4 regions of the Luteibacter sp. P1_D3 genome follow, and region 1 is predicted to be linked to each of the others. Evidence: riboswitches for the same ligand, from Rfam matches in the RefSeq annotation. Region 1 holds a riboswitch; each other region holds the start of a gene.
The links. Region 1 has a riboswitch for cobalamin ahead of AC1DYM_RS08355 (CoA-acylating methylmalonate-semialdehyde dehydrogenase). Riboswitches for the same ligand answer to the same signal wherever they lie in the genome.
Positions count from the first base shown of each region.

Region 2: another riboswitch for cobalamin. It lies ahead of metE (5-methyltetrahydropteroyltriglutamate--homocysteine S-methyltransferase); the one in region 1 lies ahead of AC1DYM_RS08355 (CoA-acylating methylmalonate-semialdehyde dehydrogenase).
Region 3: another riboswitch for cobalamin. It lies ahead of AC1DYM_RS07545 (TonB-dependent receptor domain-containing protein); the one in region 1 lies ahead of AC1DYM_RS08355 (CoA-acylating methylmalonate-semialdehyde dehydrogenase).
Region 4: another riboswitch for cobalamin. It lies ahead of AC1DYM_RS06290 (ribonucleoside-diphosphate reductase subunit alpha); the one in region 1 lies ahead of AC1DYM_RS08355 (CoA-acylating methylmalonate-semialdehyde dehydrogenase).

Region 1 is NZ_JBFUAT010000009.1:38,176-42,908, reverse strand. It holds gene AC1DYM_RS08365 (enoyl-CoA hydratase) at 1-220, opposite strand, end outside; gene AC1DYM_RS08360 (acyl-CoA dehydrogenase family protein) at 217-1,395, opposite strand; gene AC1DYM_RS08355 (CoA-acylating methylmalonate-semialdehyde dehydrogenase) at 1,407-2,930, opposite strand; cobalamin riboswitch at 3,056-3,276, opposite strand; gene AC1DYM_RS08350 (aldo/keto reductase) at 3,317-4,300, opposite strand; gene AC1DYM_RS08345 (LysR family transcriptional regulator) at 4,501-4,733, shown strand, end outside.
Region 2 is NZ_JBFUAT010000002.1:194,358-199,090, forward strand. It holds gene AC1DYM_RS02930 (SDR family NAD(P)-dependent oxidoreductase) at 1-413, shown strand, start outside; gene AC1DYM_RS02935 (glycosyltransferase) at 511-1,800, opposite strand; cobalamin riboswitch at 1,892-2,110, shown strand; gene metE (5-methyltetrahydropteroyltriglutamate--homocysteine S-methyltransferase) at 2,307-4,598, shown strand.
Region 3 is NZ_JBFUAT010000008.1:66,727-71,459, forward strand. It holds gene AC1DYM_RS07540 (efflux RND transporter permease subunit) at 1-1,277, opposite strand, end outside; gene AC1DYM_RS07545 (TonB-dependent receptor domain-containing protein) at 1,515-3,398, opposite strand; cobalamin riboswitch at 3,536-3,772, opposite strand; gene nagA (N-acetylglucosamine-6-phosphate deacetylase) at 3,819-4,733, opposite strand, start outside.
Region 4 is NZ_JBFUAT010000006.1:98,606-103,338, reverse strand. It holds gene AC1DYM_RS06295 (hybrid sensor histidine kinase/response regulator) at 1-1,885, opposite strand, end outside; cobalamin riboswitch at 2,077-2,288, shown strand; gene AC1DYM_RS06290 (ribonucleoside-diphosphate reductase subunit alpha) at 2,456-4,733, shown strand, end outside.

The DNA.
Region 1 (4,733 bases):
GCTTGAGGTCGGCGCCGGCCGAAAAAAACTTCTCGCCCTCGCCCGTGATCACCAGGGCATAGATCTCGCGGTCGGCATCGAGGTCGTGGACGAGGGTACGCAGGGCGACCAGGCTGTCGCGAGTCCAGGCGTTGGCTGGCGCGTTTGAGAGCGTGACGACGGCCACGTGGCCGTCGATCTCCAGCGTAAGCCCGGTATAGCGCGTCGCGGTGTCGCTCATCGCAGTTCCTCTTCGGTATTGAGCAGGTGACGCGCGATGATAACGCGCATGATTTCGTTGGTGCCCTCGAGGATCTGGTGCACGCGGGAGTCACGCAGCAGTCGTTCGATGGGGTACTCGCGGATATAGCCGTAGCCACCGTGGATCTGCAGGGCGTCGTTGCAGATGGCGAAGCCGGCGTCCGTGGCGAAGCGCTTGGCCATCGCGCACCACACGGTCGCGTCGCTGCTGCCGGCCTCGAGCTTGCGTGCGGCCGTGTGTACCATCTGCCGCGCCGCGACCAGCTGTGTCGCCATGTCGGCCAGCTTGAACTGCAGGGCCTGGAACTCGCCGAGCTTCTTGCCGAACTGTTTGCGTTCGCCCATGTAGCGCCGGGCCGCATCCAGCGCGCCCTGGGCGGCGCCTAGCGAACACGCCGCGATATTCAGGCGGCCGCCGTCGAGTCCCTTCATGGCGATCTTGAATCCCTCACCCTCGCTACCCAGCCTATGGTCGGCAGGAATGCGCACACCGTCGAAGCTCACGCTTCGCGTGGGCTGGCTGTGCCAGCCGAGCTTTGCTTCGTTGCGCCCATAGCCGATGCCCTGCAGGTGGGCAGGCACGGCGAACGCGCTGATACCGCGTGCACCACCCTCGGCCGTACGCGCCATCACCACCAGCATGTCCGTCGCACCCGCGCCGGAAATGAACGCCTTGCTGCCACTAAGCACGTACGTGTCGCCATCGCGCTCGGCACGGGTTTTCAGCGCGCCCGCGTCCGAGCCCGCACCCGGCTCGGTGAGACAGTAGGACGCCAGCTTCGAGCCGCTGGCGAGCAGCGGGCCCCAGCTGTCACGTACTGCCGGCGTCGCATGGGCGGTAAGCATCCAGGTGGCCATGTTGTGGATGCTGATGAAGGCGGCCGTCGACGGATCGATGGCGGCGAGTTCCTCGAACACGATCGCCGCATCGAGCCGAGTCAGGCCCGTACCGCCGGCCCGCTCGTCGACATAAAGGCCGCAGAAGCCGAGCTCGCCCGCCTTGCCGATCGCCTCGCGTGGGAATTCACTCTCGGCATCCCAGCGTGCCGCGTGCGGCGCGAGTTCGGCGAGGGCGAACGCCTGCGCTGCATCGCGGAAGGCCAGTTGATCGTCGCTCAGGTCGGTCTGTGGGGGTGGAATCCTTGGGATGTCCATGACCGCGGCCATCACTTGAGACTGATGGTGGTGTTGACGCCGACGTGGAGTGTGTCGTCGTCGAACCAGCGCTGCGTCACCGTCTTGGTCTGGGTGTAGAACATGACGACCTGCTTACCGTACGGCCCAAGGTCGCCCAGCTTCGACGCGCGCGAGCCGGTGAACGAGAACAGCGGCACCGGCACGGGAATCGGTACGTTGATACCGACCTGGCCTACGTCGATGTCTTCCTGGAAGCGTCGCGCGGCGGCGCCGGACTGGGTGAACACCGCCGTGCCGTTGCCGTTCGGATTGGCGTTGACCAGATCGATCGCCTCATCGAGCGAGTCGACGGCCAGGATGACCAGCACGGGCCCGAAAATCTCTTCGTCGTAGATGCGCATGCCCGGCCGCACGCCCGAGAAGATAGTCGGCCCGACGAAGTTCCCCTCTTCAAAGCCAGGCACCGATGGTTTGCGGCCGTCGAGTTCGAGGATGGCACCCTGCTCGACACCCGAGGCGATGAAGGCCTCGACACGTTCGCGCGCCGCGCAGGAAATCAGTGGTCCGACATCGGTACCGGCTGTATGGCCCGCGCCCACCTTCAGCGTCTTCGCCTTGGCCACGAGGTCGGGAATCCAGCTCTGTGCGTCGCCCACAAGGACCGCGGTCGATGCCGCCATGCAGCGTTGGCCTGCCGCGCCGAAGGCCGCACCAGCGAGGGCGTTGAGCGTCTGTTCCTTGTTCGCATCCGGTAGCACGACAGCGTGGTTTTTCGCGCCCATCATGCACTGCACGCGCTTGCCGCTCTGCGAGGCGCGGTGATACACGTGGGTGCCGACGCGCGTGGAACCGACGAAGGAGACGGCCTTGATATCGGCGTGATCGCAGATCGCGTTGACCACGTCTTCACCGCCGTGGATCACGTTGAGAACGCCCTTCGGGATGCCGGCTTCGAGCGCGAGTTCCACCAGCCGCATCGTCACCATCGGATCCTGCTCGGACGGTTTCAACACGAAGGTATTGCCGGTGGCGATCGCCATCGGGAACATCCACAGCGGGATCATGGCGGGAAAATTGAATGGCGTGATGCCGGCGCAGACGCCGATCGGCTGCAGCAGGGTAAAGGTATCGACGCCGCCGGCGACGTTGTTGGCCAGTTCGCCCAGTTGCAGGTTGCCAATGGCGGCAGCGTGCTCGACTACTTCCAGGCCGCGGAACACGTCGCCTTCCGCGTCGGGAAGCGTCTTGCCCTGCTCGGCGCTGAGCAGGGCGGCGAGGTCGCCCATATGTTCGCGAATCAGCTGCTGGTACTTCAGGAAGATGCGCGCGCGTACGCCGATGGGTGTCTTGCGCCAGCTCTTGAACGCCTGCGCGGCCGCGGCGACCGCAGCGTTTACCTCGTCGGCGGTCGCGAACGGCACACGCGCCAGGACCGCCTGCGTCGCGGGATTGACGACGTCGCGCCATTCGGTGGATCGGGATTCGACGAAGGCGCCGTCGATCAGCAATTTAACGGTCGCGACATCGGTCGCCACTGAGTCCAGCTTGTTCATGGTCCTGCTCCGTACGCTCACCCGCGAAAGGGGCGCTGCGGAGCAGACAAGAGGACACGGAGCAGCCGGTGGCCGCGCCGAATCAGCCCGTCCGGTTGCCCGCCGCAACACCCGAGGAGGCGCCCCTGGGGGCACCTGCACAGGCCGGTCTCCGGGCTTGCGAGCGGTGCATGTCGCACCACCCCGACACCTTCCCGCGCATCGCGCAGTGGTTACGTCGTCGGGTGTTCTCGCCTACCGTTGCGGGGGCAGCGCCGGCATGGGATCTTGCGATCCGCACCGGCTTCCCGTTTCACCCTGCTCGCTGCGTATGCAACGACAGGACACCTGTGATCCACCGAGTGTAGCGTGGCGGCGGATGCGCTCAAGCTGCAGTGCGGTAGAACTCAGCGCCCGACGAGGGCTTGCAGGTGCGCGGGGTAGCGCTCGCCTTGCAGCGAAATCTTCGACACCGACGCGTGGATGTCCTGGAGCTCGCTGGCGCTCAGCGCGACGTCGGCGGCACCGAGGTTTTCTTCCAGGCGGTGCAGCTTGGTCGTTCCCGGAATCGGTACGATCCAGGGCTTCTGGTGCAGCAACCACGCCAGTGCGACCTGGGCCGGCGTGACGTTCTTCGCTGCTGCAATGCTGCCGAGCAGGTCGACCAGCGCCTGGTTGGCCTTGCGCGATTCCGCGGTAAAACGCGGCACGCTGTTGCGGAAATCCTTGCTGTCGAAGCTCGTGCCTGCATCGATCTTGCCGGTCAGGAAGCCCTTGCCCAGGGGGCTGAACGGCACGAAGCCGATGCCGAGTTCTTCCAGGGTCGGGATGATCTCCGTTTCCGGTTCGCGCCAGAACAGCGAGTACTCGCTCTGCAGGGCTGCCACCGGCTGAACGGCATGCGCGCGACGAATCGTTTGCGCGCCGGCTTCCGACAGGCCGAAGTGCTTCACCTTGCCCTCGACGATCAGGTCCTTAACCGCACCGGCGACGTCCTCGATCGGTACGGACGGGTCGACACGGTGCTGGTAGAACAGGTCGATGACGTCGGTTCGCAGGCGCTTCAGCGAGGCTTCGGCGACAGCCTTGATGTGTTCGGGGCGGCTGTTGAGCGCGCCCTGCACGCCACCCACGTCGAAGCCGAACTTGGTCGCGATCACCACGTTGTCGCGGAACGGGGCGAGCGCTTCGCCGACGACTTCCTCGTTGGTAAACGGGCCGTAGACCTCGGCAGTATCGAAGAAGGTCACGCCGCGTTCGACGGCGGCCCGGATCAGGGCGATGGCCGCGTCGCGTTCGGTCGCGGGGCCGTAGCCGAAGCTCAGGCCCATGCAGCCGAGGCCGATGGCGGAGACTTCGAGACCGGTGGATCCCAGGGTGCGTGTCTGCATGTCGTTTCCTCGTTGAGATAGCCAATCTAGGGGTCGACCTCGCCCGCGACTACCTGGGCAATGTGGCTTGCTCTCATAGCGAGAATTCATGAATCGGGTGGCCGCGGGCACGGCAGCTGCTTCTGGTGGGCCGTTTGACGGCCTCGAACCAGCCGGAATGCTAAAGTCACGGCATCACTCATGATCAGGCGTCACGTGTCATGCGCAAGGATCTCCACGATCTCGTCGCCTTCCTTGCCGTCGCCCGAGAAGGAAGCTTTACCCGCGCGGCCGCGAAACTGGACACCACCCAGTCGGCCCTGAGCCACACCATTCGCAAACTCGAAGCTCGTCTCGGGGTGCGCCTGCTCGCCCGCACCACGCGCAGCGTGTCGACGACGGAAGCGGGGCAACGACTGGTCACCCGTATTGGCCCGATGTTCGACGATATCGA
Region 2 (4,733 bases), on a different contig from region 1:
GCGGCGCGGTGATCAACATTTCGTCCATCGTGGCGGTCGCTCCCGAGCTGCTCAACGGTGTGTATGGCGGGAGCAAGGCCTTCATGCTCGCGCTCAGCCAGTCGATGCATCACGAGCTTGCCGATAAGGGCATCCAGATTCAGGCGGTATTGCCGGGTGCGACCGCGACCGACTTCTGGCCCGTGGCCGGCACGTCCATCGATAACCTGCCGAAGGAATGGGTGATGAGTGCGGAGGATATGGTCGATGCCTCGCTGGCCGGCTTCGACGCGGGCGAGCTGGTGACGATTCCTGCCGTCGAATCCGCTGCCTTGGTCGACGGGCTCGAAGCGGCGCGACGTGCGCTGTTCCCGGAGTTGTCGAAGTCGGTGCCGGCGTCGCGTTATGGGGTTAAGGCCCAGGTTGCTGCGTAATCGTCAGCACCCATCGCCGATGAATCGGCTCCTACACAGAGCAACCGCCATGTGGGAGCCGCTCCAGCGGCGATGCTCCTTTCCCGCGGCAGCGGGCCTAGTGATACAGACGCCGCGCAATCGCCTGCTCGATCACGTCAGCCGCGACACGCGCACCGTCCTCCACGCGAATCACCGCCGCTGCACGCTGTGCCCGCGCCGCGACACTCTCGTCCATCAAGAGCCCGCGTAGTTTCGCCGCCGCGACATCAGCGCGATAACGCGACGCCGCCAGCACATCCCCCACGCCGAGACGAACGACGCGCGCCGCATTGTCCGGCTGGTCGAAGCCATGCGGCACGACCAGTTCGGGACAGCCTGCGCGCAACGCTTCCTGCGTCGTGCCGATACCGCCGTGATGAATGACCGCCGCCGCGCGTGCGAACAGTGCACCGTGGGGGGCGTACTCCACCGCCACCACGCCATCGGGCAAGACCCCAGGCAGTCGCTCACGCATCTCAGGCGATCCTGTCAGTAGTACCGCGCGTCGACCCAGGGCCGTGGCGACCGCCATGCTCTCGTGGAGGAAGCTCTCCCCCGCATGCACGGCCGCCGAGCCCAGCGTAAAAACCAGGGGCGCGTCGCCGTCGTCCACGAAGCGGCGGAGGTCTGGAGGAAGCGTGTCGGCGAACGGCGCGTAGCGGCAATACCCCGTCACGACGGTGTGAGCCGGCGAATCCGGTGGGGGCCGACCCAACAGCGGCGAGTACATGGCGAGGACGCCATCGCGCGCGTGCTGTCCGCGATGAAAGGGATCGCCCCAGACCGACACCGGGGCCAGCCCGAGCGATTGCCGGAAGTGTCGTACCGCCTTCGTCCAGGGCGAGGTCACCGTCTCGCCGAGGCGCCGCACCCATGCGCCTCGCCGGGGTGACGTACGCAGGAAGCGATCGAGCCAGTCGATGCCCGTGGCGGGGGGATCGAAGGCCGAGAGAAAGACGGCAGGCGACAGCGCGGCCGATAACCAGGCGATCCGCCGGGTCTCACCGAGGATCTGCCCCGCGAAGGCCAGGGTCGAGGTCACGATCGCATCCGCGTCGGCACAAACGGGCGCGAGCGCCTCGTAACTGCTCGCCACATCGGCCGCGGCAAGGTCGCGCACCACGAAGCGCGGACCGCGCCAGGGATGAAAGGCGCGCGCGGCGAAGGCCGCTTTGTCCTCGGGCTCGGCGATCCCGCTGGCAAGCACGTAGTCCAGCCCGGCCGCAGCGACGGCGTCACGATGGATGCCGTGGGCACCAATCGTCACGCGGTAGCCGCGATGACGCAGCTCCCGACCGACGGCGAGGAAGGGAAAGAGATCGCCCTGCGACCCCACCGTCGCCATCACGATATGTCTTCCGGTCATGCGGCGCTCCAGGGGGATGTCGGCTCATGGTCGCCGTCGGGATGTCGAGGCGATGCATCGCCGCCGATTGACTTTGGGCGTCCATACGGCTAATTTTCCGCCCGTCAGCGGTCTTTATCTCTTTATTCGAATAGAAAGATAAAGCTAAGAGGGAAGCCGGTGGGAATCCGGCGCTGCCCCGCAGCGGTATGTGGAGACGAGCCCGTCACAGGCACTGGATCGGTAACGATCCGGGAAGCGACGGGCAAGGCGGCACCGGCACGGTGCCACATCCACGAGCCCGAAGACCTGCCGCCGACCGGAACGAACGCGCCGTCATGGGCGCGAACGCTCCGTCCGACCTGGATCGCCGTCCCGCAAGGGCGGCATCCGGTTCGCCCGCGGGGGCGAAGGTCGACGGCTAGCCCGCATGACGTCCCCTCACCTGCCGTGCCCCGCGTGGCAGGTGCGTAGGCGTCGGCGCCCAGCCGCCCTTCCCTCCTCTTTGCCACGAAGAGGAATCATCCATGCCACACGTAACGTATCCGGGCTTCCCCCGCATCGGCCGGCGCCGCGAACTCAAGCGCGCTCTCGAGAGCCACTGGAAAGGAGACAGCAGCGCCGACGAACTGCTCGCCGTCGCGCGCGACCTGCGCCAGCGCCACTGGAAGCTTGCCCGCGACGCCGGTGCCGACAGCGTCCCGGTGAACGACTTTTCCCTCTACGACCATGTGCTCGATGCGGCCGTGCTGGTCGACGCGATCCCGCCGCGCTACCGCGCACTCGCATCCCGTAACCCGCTCGCGGGCTACTTCGCCATGGCCCGTGGCCACCAGGACGGCGATGTCGACCTGCATGCCCTCGAAATGACCAAGTGGTTCGACACCAACTACCACTACATCGTGCCGGAACTCGAGGCGGGTCAGCGCTTCGCCGCGCGCCCGGACAAGGTCGTCGCCGAATACCGTGAGGCCCTCGCGGCGGATCACGTGGCACGCCCTGTCCTGCTCGGGCCGGTGAGCTTCCTGCGCTTGTCCAAGACCGTCGACGGCAGCGACCCGCTGGCCTTGCTCGACTCGTTGCTGCCTGCCTGGCTCGGTGTCATCGACGCCCTCGCCTACGCGGGTGCCGACTGGGTGCAGGTGGACGAGCCGACCCTCGTGCTCGATCTGGATGCGCCGTGGCGCGAAGCGTTCCGGCGTACCTATGCCGCGGTGGCCGCACACGGTCGCGTACGCATCCTGCTCGCCACTTACTTCGGCGAACTCGGTGCGAATCTCGAGCTCGCCACGTCGCTACCGGTAGCCGGCCTGCACGTGGACCTCGCTCGCGCGCCCGACCAGCTGGACGCCGTACTCGATGCCTTGCCCGCCGACCGCGTGCTTTCCGCCGGCGTGCTCGATGGCCGCAACATCTGGCTGAGCGACCCGTCGACCATCCTCCCCCGCGTGGACCGCCTGCTCGCGCGCCTCGGCGACGACCGCCTCTGGCTGTCGACCTCGTGTTCCCTGCTGCACGTGCCGATCGACGTCTCCGAAGAAAAACACCTCCCCGCGCACCTGGCCGGATGGTTGTCGTTCGCCCGGCAGAAGATCGCCGAACTGCGTCGCTATGCCGACGCCGTCGCCGGTGATGACGCGGCACGGAAGACCCTGGCCCGGCAGCACGAGATCGTCGCCAGCCGCCAGACCTCCGGCGACGTCGTGCGTGCCGACGTCCGCGCCCGCGTACGTCAGCTGACGCCGCAGTTCGGCCAGCGTCGTTCGGCCTTTTCGTTCCGCGCCGACGTGCAGCGCGAGCGTTTCGGCCTGCCCGATCTGCCGACGACGACCATCGGGTCGTTCCCGCAGACCAACGACCTGCGCATCGCGCGCGCCGCGCATCGCTCGGGCAAGCTGGACGACGACGCGTATGCGGCCATTCTTCGTGACGAAGTGCGCCGTGTCGTGCGCTTCCAGGAAGAGGCCGGCATCGATGTACTGGTGCATGGCGAACCCGAGCGCAACGACATGGTCGAGTACTTCGGCGAGCAGCTGGACGGCTACGTCTTCACCTCGCTCGGCTGGGTGCAGAGCTACGGCTCCCGTTGTGTCAAGCCGCCGATCATCTATGGCGATGTCGCGCGTCCCGCACCGATGACGGTCGCGTGGTCAGCGTACGCCCAGTCGCTCACCGATAAGCCCATGAAGGGCATGCTCACCGGACCGGTGACGATGCTGCAGTGGTCCTTCGTACGCGACGACCTCCCCCGCGCCGATGTGTGCCGACAGATCGCCCTGGCGCTGCGAGACGAAGTGCACGATCTGGAGAAGGCTGGCATCGGCATCGTCCAGATCGACGAACCGGCGCTGCGCGAAGGCCTGCCGCTGCGTCGCGCCGACTGGGACGCGTACCTCGCCTGGGCGGTCGATGCCTTCCGCATCACGGCCGGCGGCGTCAGCGATGCGACCCAGGTGCACACCCACATGTGCTACTCGGAGTTCAACGACATCATCGAGGCGGTCGCCGCGATGGACGCGGACGTCATCTCGATCGAGACCAGCCGCTCGCGCATGGAGCTCCTGGACGCCTTCACCCGGTTTCAGTACCCGAACGGCATCGGCCCCGGCGTCTACGATATCCACTCGCCACGCGTCCCGACCGAAGCCGAAATGGCCGACCTCCTGGCCCGGGCCCTCCAGGTCCTGCGTCCCGACCAGCTCTGGGTGAACCCCGACTGCGGCCTGAAGACCCGCGGCTGGCCGGAGGTTTCCGAGGCCCTGAAGAGCATGGTCGAGGTGGCCAGGGCGGCTCGCGAGAGACTGGCCGTGGCGGTCTGACGCCAAGGCGGCTCCCGCTACCTGGAGAGCCGCCTCCGCCGTTGTGGGAGCCGCTTCAGCGGCGATGAGTTTCCCCGCCCGCGTCAGCGCTCACTGACGCGGGCGCAGGGCAAACCCCGCAGCACATCCACCCCA
Region 3 (4,733 bases), on a different contig from region 1:
TCCAGCGAGGCCGGCATCGGCCCCGATCCCTGCTCCATGTGGCGGACGATGTTCTCGATGACGACGATGGCATCGTCCACGACGAAGCCGATGCAAAGCACCAGCGCCATGAGCGACATGGTGTTGAGCGTGTAACCGAGGATCCACATGACCACGAACGCACCGGCCAGCGAGAGCGGCACGCTGAGCGTGGCGATCAGGGTGGGTCCGAGGCGGCGCAGGAAGACCATCATCACCAGCACCACCATCACGATACTGATGAGCAGTGCGACCTTCACCTCATGCAGGGCCGACTGGGTGGTCTGCGTGAGATCGAAGATCGGGGTGACCACGGCATCGGCGGGCAACGACGACTGGAAGCGCGGCAACGCGGCGCGAATCGCCTCGGCGGTCGCAATGGAGTTGGCTTCCGGCCGCTTGCTGATCTGCATGGTGACCGAGCGCTCACCCTGGAACCACGCGGCCTGGTACTGATCCTGTTCGCCACTGGTCACCTTGGCGATGTCGGAGAGGCGGACCGGGACGTTGTTGCGCACGGCGATCAGGATGCTGGCGAAATCCTTCGGCTCACGCAGGCCATCGTTCGCCGTCACCGTCATCTGCGTGGTGCCGTCGGACAGCACGCCCTGCGGCGAATTCACGTTGGCGGCGTTGAGCGCATTGGAGACGTCGTTGGCGGTGAGCTGCTTGGAGGCAAGTGCGTTGGTATCCAGCTCGATGCGCACGGCATGCGGCGTGCCTCCGAACACCTGCACGCGCGAGACGCCGTCGATCTGCTTCACGTTCGGCATGATCAACGTGTTGACTACGTCGAACAACTTGTCCGGTGGCATCGTTTTCGAGGTGAAGGCGACGAGCAGGACGGGGATCTGACCCGTGTCGAACTTGAAGTACTGCGGCGGCGTGGGCATGCCGGCCGGCAGGTCGGCGGCGGCCGCGTTGATGGCGGCCTGCACGTCGCGCGCGGCGGCGTCGGTGCTGCGGTCCATGGTGAAACGGACACGCACGAAGCCCGACCCTTCGGAGCTGTTCGAATACATCTGGTCGACGCCCGGAATCTGGCCGAGATGGCGTTCCAGGGGTGCGATGATGGTGGACGCCATAGTCTGCGCGTTGGCGCCCGGCATCTGGGTCTGGATGAATACCGCGGGCACCTCGATCGAGGGCAGCGCGGCCACGCCCAGCAGCATGTACGCGATCGCACCGGCAAGGGTCAGCCCCGCCGCAAGCAGCGACGTACCGATTGGCCGGCGAATGAATGGTGCAAAAAAGTTCACGACACTTCCTGTGATCGCGGGAAGCATACCCGCGCCCGTGGACTTTATGACGTCAGAGCGTCGGCGTCGCGTGTGCCTTTAGTCGGGGCCCTGCCGGAAGGCAGGGGTGTTGCGTTCATTTGTATCGATGCAAATCTCTAGGGAATCGCCGATAAATCGGCTCCCACAAAAGCATGCCACCTGCACGAGGTCGGCCGTTCTCCTGTGGGAGCCGCTTCAGCGGCGATGGGTATTACCTCAACGCGCCGGCGAATACCGCACGGTCAGGTAATACGTCCGCCCCAGCTGGTTGTAGTACGCCGCCGTCTCATAGTGGCGATCGAACGCGTTGGCCAGGCGACCCTGCACGCTCCAGTCGCTGTCCACGTGCCAGGTCGCGCGCACGTCGGCGGTGGTGTAACCGCCCAGGCGGGTGGTGTTGGCCGCGTCGTCGTAGCTGTAGCCCGCCGAATAGACCGAGCCACCGAGGGTGAAGGCGCCGAGGTCGCGGTCGACATCGAGTCGGGCCGTGCGCTTCGGACGACGGGCGAGCAGGTTGTTGTACTCGTCGCCGCTGTCGCGGTCCTTCGGCTGCTGCAGGGTGCCGTAGGCACGCAGGTGCCAGCCGTCCACGTCCGCGCCCAGCTGTCCTTCCAGCCCGCGGATGCGCGCCTTGCTGACATTGATCGGCAGGAAGTTCGCGTCGAAACCGATCAGGTCGTCCACGCGGGTCTGGTAGGCATTGACCGCCCAGTTCCAGACGCCCGGACGGGCCGACAGGCCGATTTCGGCGGTGCGCGACTTCTCCGGGCTCAGGTTCACCGGCGCGCCGTACGGGTAGTACTCGTCGTTGAAGGTCGGCGCGTGGAACGCGGTGCCGTAGGAGGCGGTGACCTTCATGCCGTTGTCGAAACGGAAACCGTACGCCGCCTGGCCGGTGGTGTGGTTGCCGAACTGATTGTTGTGGTCGTGACGCGCCGAAAGCTGGATCTCGTTGGCACCGAAGATGCCCTGGTAAAGCGCGAACACGCCCGTGTTCTCACGCGTGTCCTTGAGGTAATCCGTGTCGCTCTTCAGCTTTTCCTGCTGGTAGTCGACACCGATGCTCAGGGTCTGGCCCGGGGCCAGGGTGACATCATTCTGCCAGGAGGCTTGGTTGCGCTTGGAGTACAGGTAGCCCACGCGGGCCTTGTCCACGCCGTAGTTCACGAAGTCCAGGGTCTTGTCGGCGCCGTTGAGGTAGTTGTCGGCGCGGTCCTGGTTCTGGCCCAGGCTGATCGACATGCGCCAGTTTTCCAGGGCGTTGAAGGCGAGCTTGGTGCCAGCGACCTGCTGGGTGCGGCGGGTCAGGTTCTGGAAGTCGCCGTCGTATTCGATGTCGCCCTTGCTACGCAGCCAGCTGCCGGTGAGCTCGGTACCGTCATCCCAGCGATAGCCGCCGGAAAGCGCGCCGTTGTAGGTGCGATAGGCGTCGTGGTCGGGCTCGTTGGTGAAGCAGCCCTTGAACACATCGCCCGCGCCAACGCGGCAGGCATTGATGCCCGAGGTGTACTGACCGCCGAGGCTGGCGTTGTACCAGCTGTGCTGGGTGCCACCGGAGAGGCCGAACTGGCCGTCGGTGTAGCCGTGGCTGCCACCGGTGACCGAGAGCGACGGGGTCGGCGCTTCGCCGGCCTGGCCGTGGCGGGTGAAGATCTGGATGACGCCACCGATGGCGTCGGAGCCATACAGGCTGGACTGCGGGCCACGGACGATCTCGATGTGATCGATCTGGTCGACAGGCAGCTGCTCGTAGGCCGGGATGCCGGCGCCGACCGTGCCGACGCGCACGCCGTCCAGCAGGACCAGGGTGTGCGAGGAATTGGTGCCGCGCATGAACAGCGAGGTCTGCTGGCCGATACCGCCCGAGTTGGCGATGACCACGCCCGGCAGGCCGGTGAGCAGGTCCTGCACGCTGACCGGCTGCAGGCGCTCGATGTCCTCGCGGGTGATCAGCGTGACCGGGGCGAGCACTTCATCCAGCGGCGTCGCTGCGCGGTTGGCGGTAACCACCACCGGGTCGAGCCGGTCAGCGGGAGCGTCGGCCGCGTGGGCGGCGGCGATGGACGACAGCAGGGCCATCGCGAGCAGAGTCTTCTTCATGGAGCCGTTTCCTTAATGCATCGCTAGAGGCGACGCGGAGGACAAACGGCGAACGGCATGCGGGCACGGATCGACCCGGAACGCTGTCCGGATTCGCCCTCCGCGAATCGCCCAACAGAAAACGCCCCGCGATAGTCGCGAGGCGAATGCATCGGGCCGGTCTCCGGACTTGCGTCAGCCACCTGCCGTGGCGGGACCCGGCGCCTTCCCGCTTGCGCAGTGGCGTTTGGCCGGTTCCCGTAAAGACCTTCAGGCCTTCCTGTCGCTTACCGTTGCGGGGGCAGTGCCGGAATAGTCGCGAGGCGACGCACCGGCTTCCCGTTTCATCCCTTCCAGCGACCGCCGGTCGGGACACCCGAACGGCGCCACTCTAGCGGGCCGTCGGGTTCATGTCACGCGGATTTAACAACTGAGCCGGCGTCAGCCGACGACGCGCACGCCGCCGATCCAGGTCTCGACGACCTCGTGGTTGTCATCCATAACGACCAGGTCGGCGCGATAACCGGCGGCGATGTGGCCGTGGGTGGCGCCGAGGCCGAGGAAGGCGGCCGGGTAGGTCGAAGCCATGCGGGCGGCCTCGTCATACGGCACGCCGACCATGTTGATGGTGTTGCGCACGGCGGTGGCCATGTCGAGCGCCGAACCAGCCAGCGTGCCATCGGCGGTCTGGCAGACGCCGTCCTTCACCGTAATCGTTTCGCCCTTGAGCACGAAGGTGGGATCGTCCGAGCCGACCGGTGGCATGGCGTCGGTCACCAGCATCATCTTCTCGCGCGCCTTCGCCGCGATGGCGACGCGCAGGGACGCCGGGTGCACGTGGTGGCCGTCAACGATCAGGCCGCACCAGCTGGCCGGGTCCTCGAGTGCCGCGCCGACCACCCCGGGCTCGCGGCTGGTGAACGGTGTCATCGCGTTAAACAAGTGCGTAAAGCCGCGAATGCCGGTGGCCAGTGCGTTGCGGGTGGTGTCGTAGTCCGCCGCGGTATGCCCGGCGGCAACGATGACGCCGTTGGCGACCAGCTCCTGCAGGACGGCAGCGCTGGCGCGTTCCGGTGCAAGGGTGAGCAGGGTCACGCCGCCGTGGCGGCGCGCGACCATCGCCACATCGCTCGCATCGGCGATGCGGAACTTGGCCGGATCGTGCACGCCCTTGCGCTCGGGTGCGATGAACGGACCTTCGAGATGGATGCCGAGCACGCCCGGCACGCCCTGGGCGACCGCTTCGTTGACGGCGTCGATGGCCTTGGCCATGACCTCGGCATCGTCGCTGATCAAGGTGGGCAAGAAGCCGGTGGTGCCGAACTTCGCGTGCGCCTCGCCGATCGTGCGGATCGC
Region 4 (4,733 bases), on a different contig from region 1:
CCAGGCCCGTACCGCGACCTTCGGGTTTGGTCGTGAAGAACGGATCGAACACCTGGCCAAGGATGTCCTGCGGTATGCCGGCGCCGGTATCGGTCACGGCGAGCATCACGTACTGGCCGGGACGCAGGTCGCCATGCGCCTTGGCATAGGCGTCGTCGAGCAGCGCGTTACCCGCCTCAACGGTCAGGCGGCCCTGCCCATTCATCGCATCGCGCGCGTTGATCGCCAGATTGAGCAGCGCGTTCTCGACGTTGGAGGGATCCACCAGGGTGTTCCACAAACCACCCGCGATCACCGTTTCCACGTCGATGGCCTCGCCGAGCGCCCGACGCAGCAGCTCATCCATGTCGCGAACAAAGCGACCGATGTTGACGACCTTCGGCGCCAGCGGCTGGCGGCGGCCGAAGGCGAGCAACTGGGCGGCGAGTTTGGACCCGCGCGTGACACCGGCCATGGCATTGGCGACGCGGCGTTCGGCCCGCTCGTTGCCCGACACATCGGTGGCGAGTAACTGCAGATTGCCGCTGATGACCTGAAGCAGGTTGTTGAAATCATGGGCGACACCACCGGTCAGGTTACCGATGGCGTCCATCTTCTGCGCCTGACGCAGCTGTTCCTGGGTGATCTCCAGCGCCGCCTCGCGCTCGCGCTCGGACGAGACATCGCGCGCCACGGCGAAAATCAGGCCCTCGCTCGGCACAGCGCGCCAGGAAAGCGTGCGCAGGCCGCCGTCGGCGGTGCGATAGCGGTTCTCGAAGCGGAGCGTGGTCTCACCGTCGGCAAGATGGCCGGTCTCGTCCTGGGTACGGAAAATGTCGTCCGGATGGACGAAGTCGAGGTAGGAGCGGCCGACCGTGTCGCGCTCGCTCCAGCCCAGGATGGCGGTCCACGCCGGATTGACCGACAGCAGGCGCGTGTCGGTGTCGGCGACGACCAGGATATCGCTGGACAGGGTCCAGACCCGGTCGCGCTCGTAGGTGCGCTCGACGACCTGGCGCTCCAGGTCCTTGGCGAGCAGCCGCAACTCGTGCTCGGCGCGGCGCCGTTCCACGGCCACCCGCGTGCGGCTGGCCACCTCGCTGACGAAGCTGATCTCTTCCTGCAGCCATTCACGGGGGTGTTCATCGTTGAGATAAAGCAGCGCGACGAAGCCGCCCCGCTCGGTCACCGGCATATTGATGAAGGACAGGGCACTGATGCCGTCCAGCGCATCGRCCGTGACCGCGGTGCGCGGGTCGGTCCGGGCGTCGGTGATGACGACGGTTACGCCGCGCTTGAGCTCCTCGATATACGTGCCGTAGTCGCGAAAGCGCAGCACGCCGGCGAGCGTGGTGATCCCCGGCGCGTTCCAGTCGCGCTCCACGGTGATCGTCTCCGCGACCGGATCGATCGTGCCGTAGCCGGCGCGACTGACCTTCAGGGTGCGACCCAGCACCTCGGCGACGCGATAGGCGATCTCGGCCGGATCTTCCAGGTCGCGCAGCAGGTTCCCTATCTCGATCAGGGCGAGCCGGCGATCGTCAGCCGCGCTGGCGCCGTTCGCACCATCGTGTGCCGGACGGATCGTCACCACCACGCTCGCGGATACACCGGGGCGTGCTTCCAGCGACACGCGCACAGGGACGCCATCGGCGGTGCCCAGGGCCAGTTCGCGCACGCCGTTGCCCGGCACGACCAGCGGCAGGGCCGCGAGAAGGCGGCGCCGGCTCTCCTCGTCCCACAAGGCCAGGAACCCCGTTGGCTCGTGTTCGCGCAGGCGCGCCGTGACCCAGGCGTTGCCGTAGAGCAGGTCCCCCGTCGCGGACAGGGCCGCAAAGCCGAATGGCAGGCCATCGAGCGCATGGGAAAGGAGGGTCTGGTCCTGCAATGCGAACGATGAGGGCATCGGTAATGCAATCGTGGGTTGGAGATGGGCGGCGATTTTATCGGTTCGTGGTGGTTCCCTTTGTGTAGACGGTCTTCACAAAACCCTCATCCCCCAGGGCACGAAAACCGCTTGACAAAGGCGACTCCCAAGCCGATCAAGCACCTAGGGCAAACACCCTACATCTTGTGTTGACGCACCCCCCGGCCAGCTATATCGTGTGTCCCGTTGGTGTCCGGAGAGGCGCGACTGCCCGTCGGACTTAATAGGGAATACCGGTGTGAATCCGGAACTGCCCCGCAGCGGTAAGTGGAAACGATCCCGTTCTATGCACTGGTCCTCCGGGGACTGGGAAGCGACGGGTAGGCGGGCCGAGAGGCCCACGTCCACAAGTCCGAAGACCTGCCAGCAATCGGAGCCCGAGCGGCCTCGATAGCAGTGACGGCTTCCGCGGGGAAGCACGTCGCGGACCGGAGCCCTTCGCGGCGCTCCGTCCTCGACGATTCCCGCGTTTCACCGCCATCGCATCGAGCCGGTTCCTCGGGAACGGGGTTTGACCAAGGCCATGGGGCTGCCAACACAATGACGACGATGGATTCCGCAGCGCGCGAGCGCACCGAGACGGCCGATACGGCCGCCACCTCCCCTGCAGCAACGGACAAGGCGCTGGCCGCCGGCTACAAGAACAACGACGCGCCGCCGGCCTTCGCGCTGACCCCGCCGCACAACCCCGGCCAGATGCGCGTGACCAAGCGCAATGGCGGCCACGAAGTGGTCGACGTGAACAAGATCGTGCGCGCGGTGACGCGCAGCGCCGATGGCCTGTTCGCGGTCGACCCGATGCGCGTGGCGCTGAAGACGATCGGCGGCCTGTACGACGGCGCCACCACCCAGGAACTCGACCAGCTGTCGATCCGCACCTCGGCGGCCCTCACCGCCGAAGAGCCGGAGTACGGCCAGCTGGCCGCGCGCCTGCTCTCGGCCTTCGTCGACAAGGAAGTGTCGGGCCAGGACATCCAGTCGTTCTCGCAGTCGATCTCCACCGGCTTCGACCTGGGCATCCTCAACGAGCGCCTGCGTGATTTCGTCCTGATCAATGCGCGCAAGCTCAACGATGCGATCGACACCACCGGTTCGCGCCGCTTCGAGTATTTCGGCTTGCGCACGGTGTACGACCGTTACCTGCTGCGCCACCCGACCAAGCGCTTCGTGATCGAAACGCCGCAGTACTTCTTCATGCGCATCGCCTGCGCGCTTGGCGGCAACGATGTCGCCGAGACGCTCGAGCTGTATCGCATGCTGTCGTCGCTCGAGTACCTGGCCAGCTCGCCGACCCTGTTCAACGCCGGCACGGCGCACGAGCAGCTGTCATCGTGCTTCCTGCTCGACTCGCCGCAGGATGCGCTGGAATCCATCTACGCCAAGTACGGCGACGTGGCCCAGCTGTCGAAGTTCGCCGGCGGTATCGGCCTGGCCTACTCGCGCATCCGTTCGCGCGGTTCGCTGATCAAGGGCACCAACGGCCACTCCAACGGCCTCGTGCCCTGGCTGAAGACGCTCGACGCGTCCGTGGCCGCGGTGAACCAGGGTGGCAAGCGCAAGGGCGCGGCCTGCGTGTACCTGGAATCCTGGCACGCCGACATCGAGGAATTCCTCGAGCTGCGCGAGAACACCGGTGACGACGCGCGCCGCACGCACAACCTGAATCTGGCCAACTGGGTTCCCGACCTCTTCATGCGTCGCGTGGAGATCGACGGTGACTGGTCGCTGTTCGATCCGAAGATCGTTCCGCACTTCGTCGACACCTGGGGCCCGACCTTCGACGCCGCCTATGAAAAGGCGGAAGCCGAAGGCCTCGCCGCGAAGTCGATCAAGGCCCGCGAGCTCTATGCCCGCATGCTGCGTTCGCTGGCCCAGACCGGCAATGGCTGGATGACCTTCAAGGATCGCTCCAACGCGACCAGCAACCAGACCGCGCTGCCGCAGAACGTGATCCACCTGTCGAACCTGTGCACCGAGATCCTCGAAGTGACCTCGGAAGGCGAGACGGCCGTGTGCAACCTCGGCTCGGTGAACCTCGCCCGCCACGTGGTCGACGGCCAGTTCGACTACGACAAGCTCGCCACCACGGTGCGTACCGCCGTGCGCCAGCTCAACCGTGTCATCGATCTGAACTTCTACCCGATCGCCACGGCGAAGACGGCAAACATGAAGTGGCGCCCGGTCGGCCTCGGCGTGATGGGCCTGCAGGATGTCTTCTTCAAGCTGCGCCTGCCGTTCGATTCGGAAGAAGCCCGCAAGCTGTCGACGCGCATCCAGGAAGAGATCTACTTCCACGCGCTGTCCATGTCCAACGAGATCGCCGAGCGCGACGGTCCGCTGCCGGGCTTCGAAGAAACCCGTTCGGCCAATGGCGAGATGCAGTTCGACTACTGGCCGGCCGCCACGCCGACCGACGTCGACGGCCGCTGGGCCGAACTGCGCGAGAAGATCAAGGCCAAGGGCCTGCGCAACTCGCTGCTCATCGCCATCGCACCGACCGCGACGATCGCCTCGATCGCCGGTTGCTACGAGTGCATCGAGCCGCAGGTGTCCAACCTGTTCAAGCGCGAGACGCTGTCGGGCGACTTCCTCGTGGTCAACCGCTACCTGGTCGACGAGCTGAAGACGCTGGGCCTGTGGACCGCGGAAGTGCGCGACCAGATCAAGCTCGCCGAAGGTTCGGTGCAGGGCATCAACGCGATTCCGGCCGCGCTGCGCGAGGTGTACCGCACCACGTGGGAGCTGCCGCAGAAGGCGTTGATCGACCTCGCCGCCTCACGCGGTGCGTACATCGACCAGAGCCAGTCGCTGAACCTGTTCATGGAGA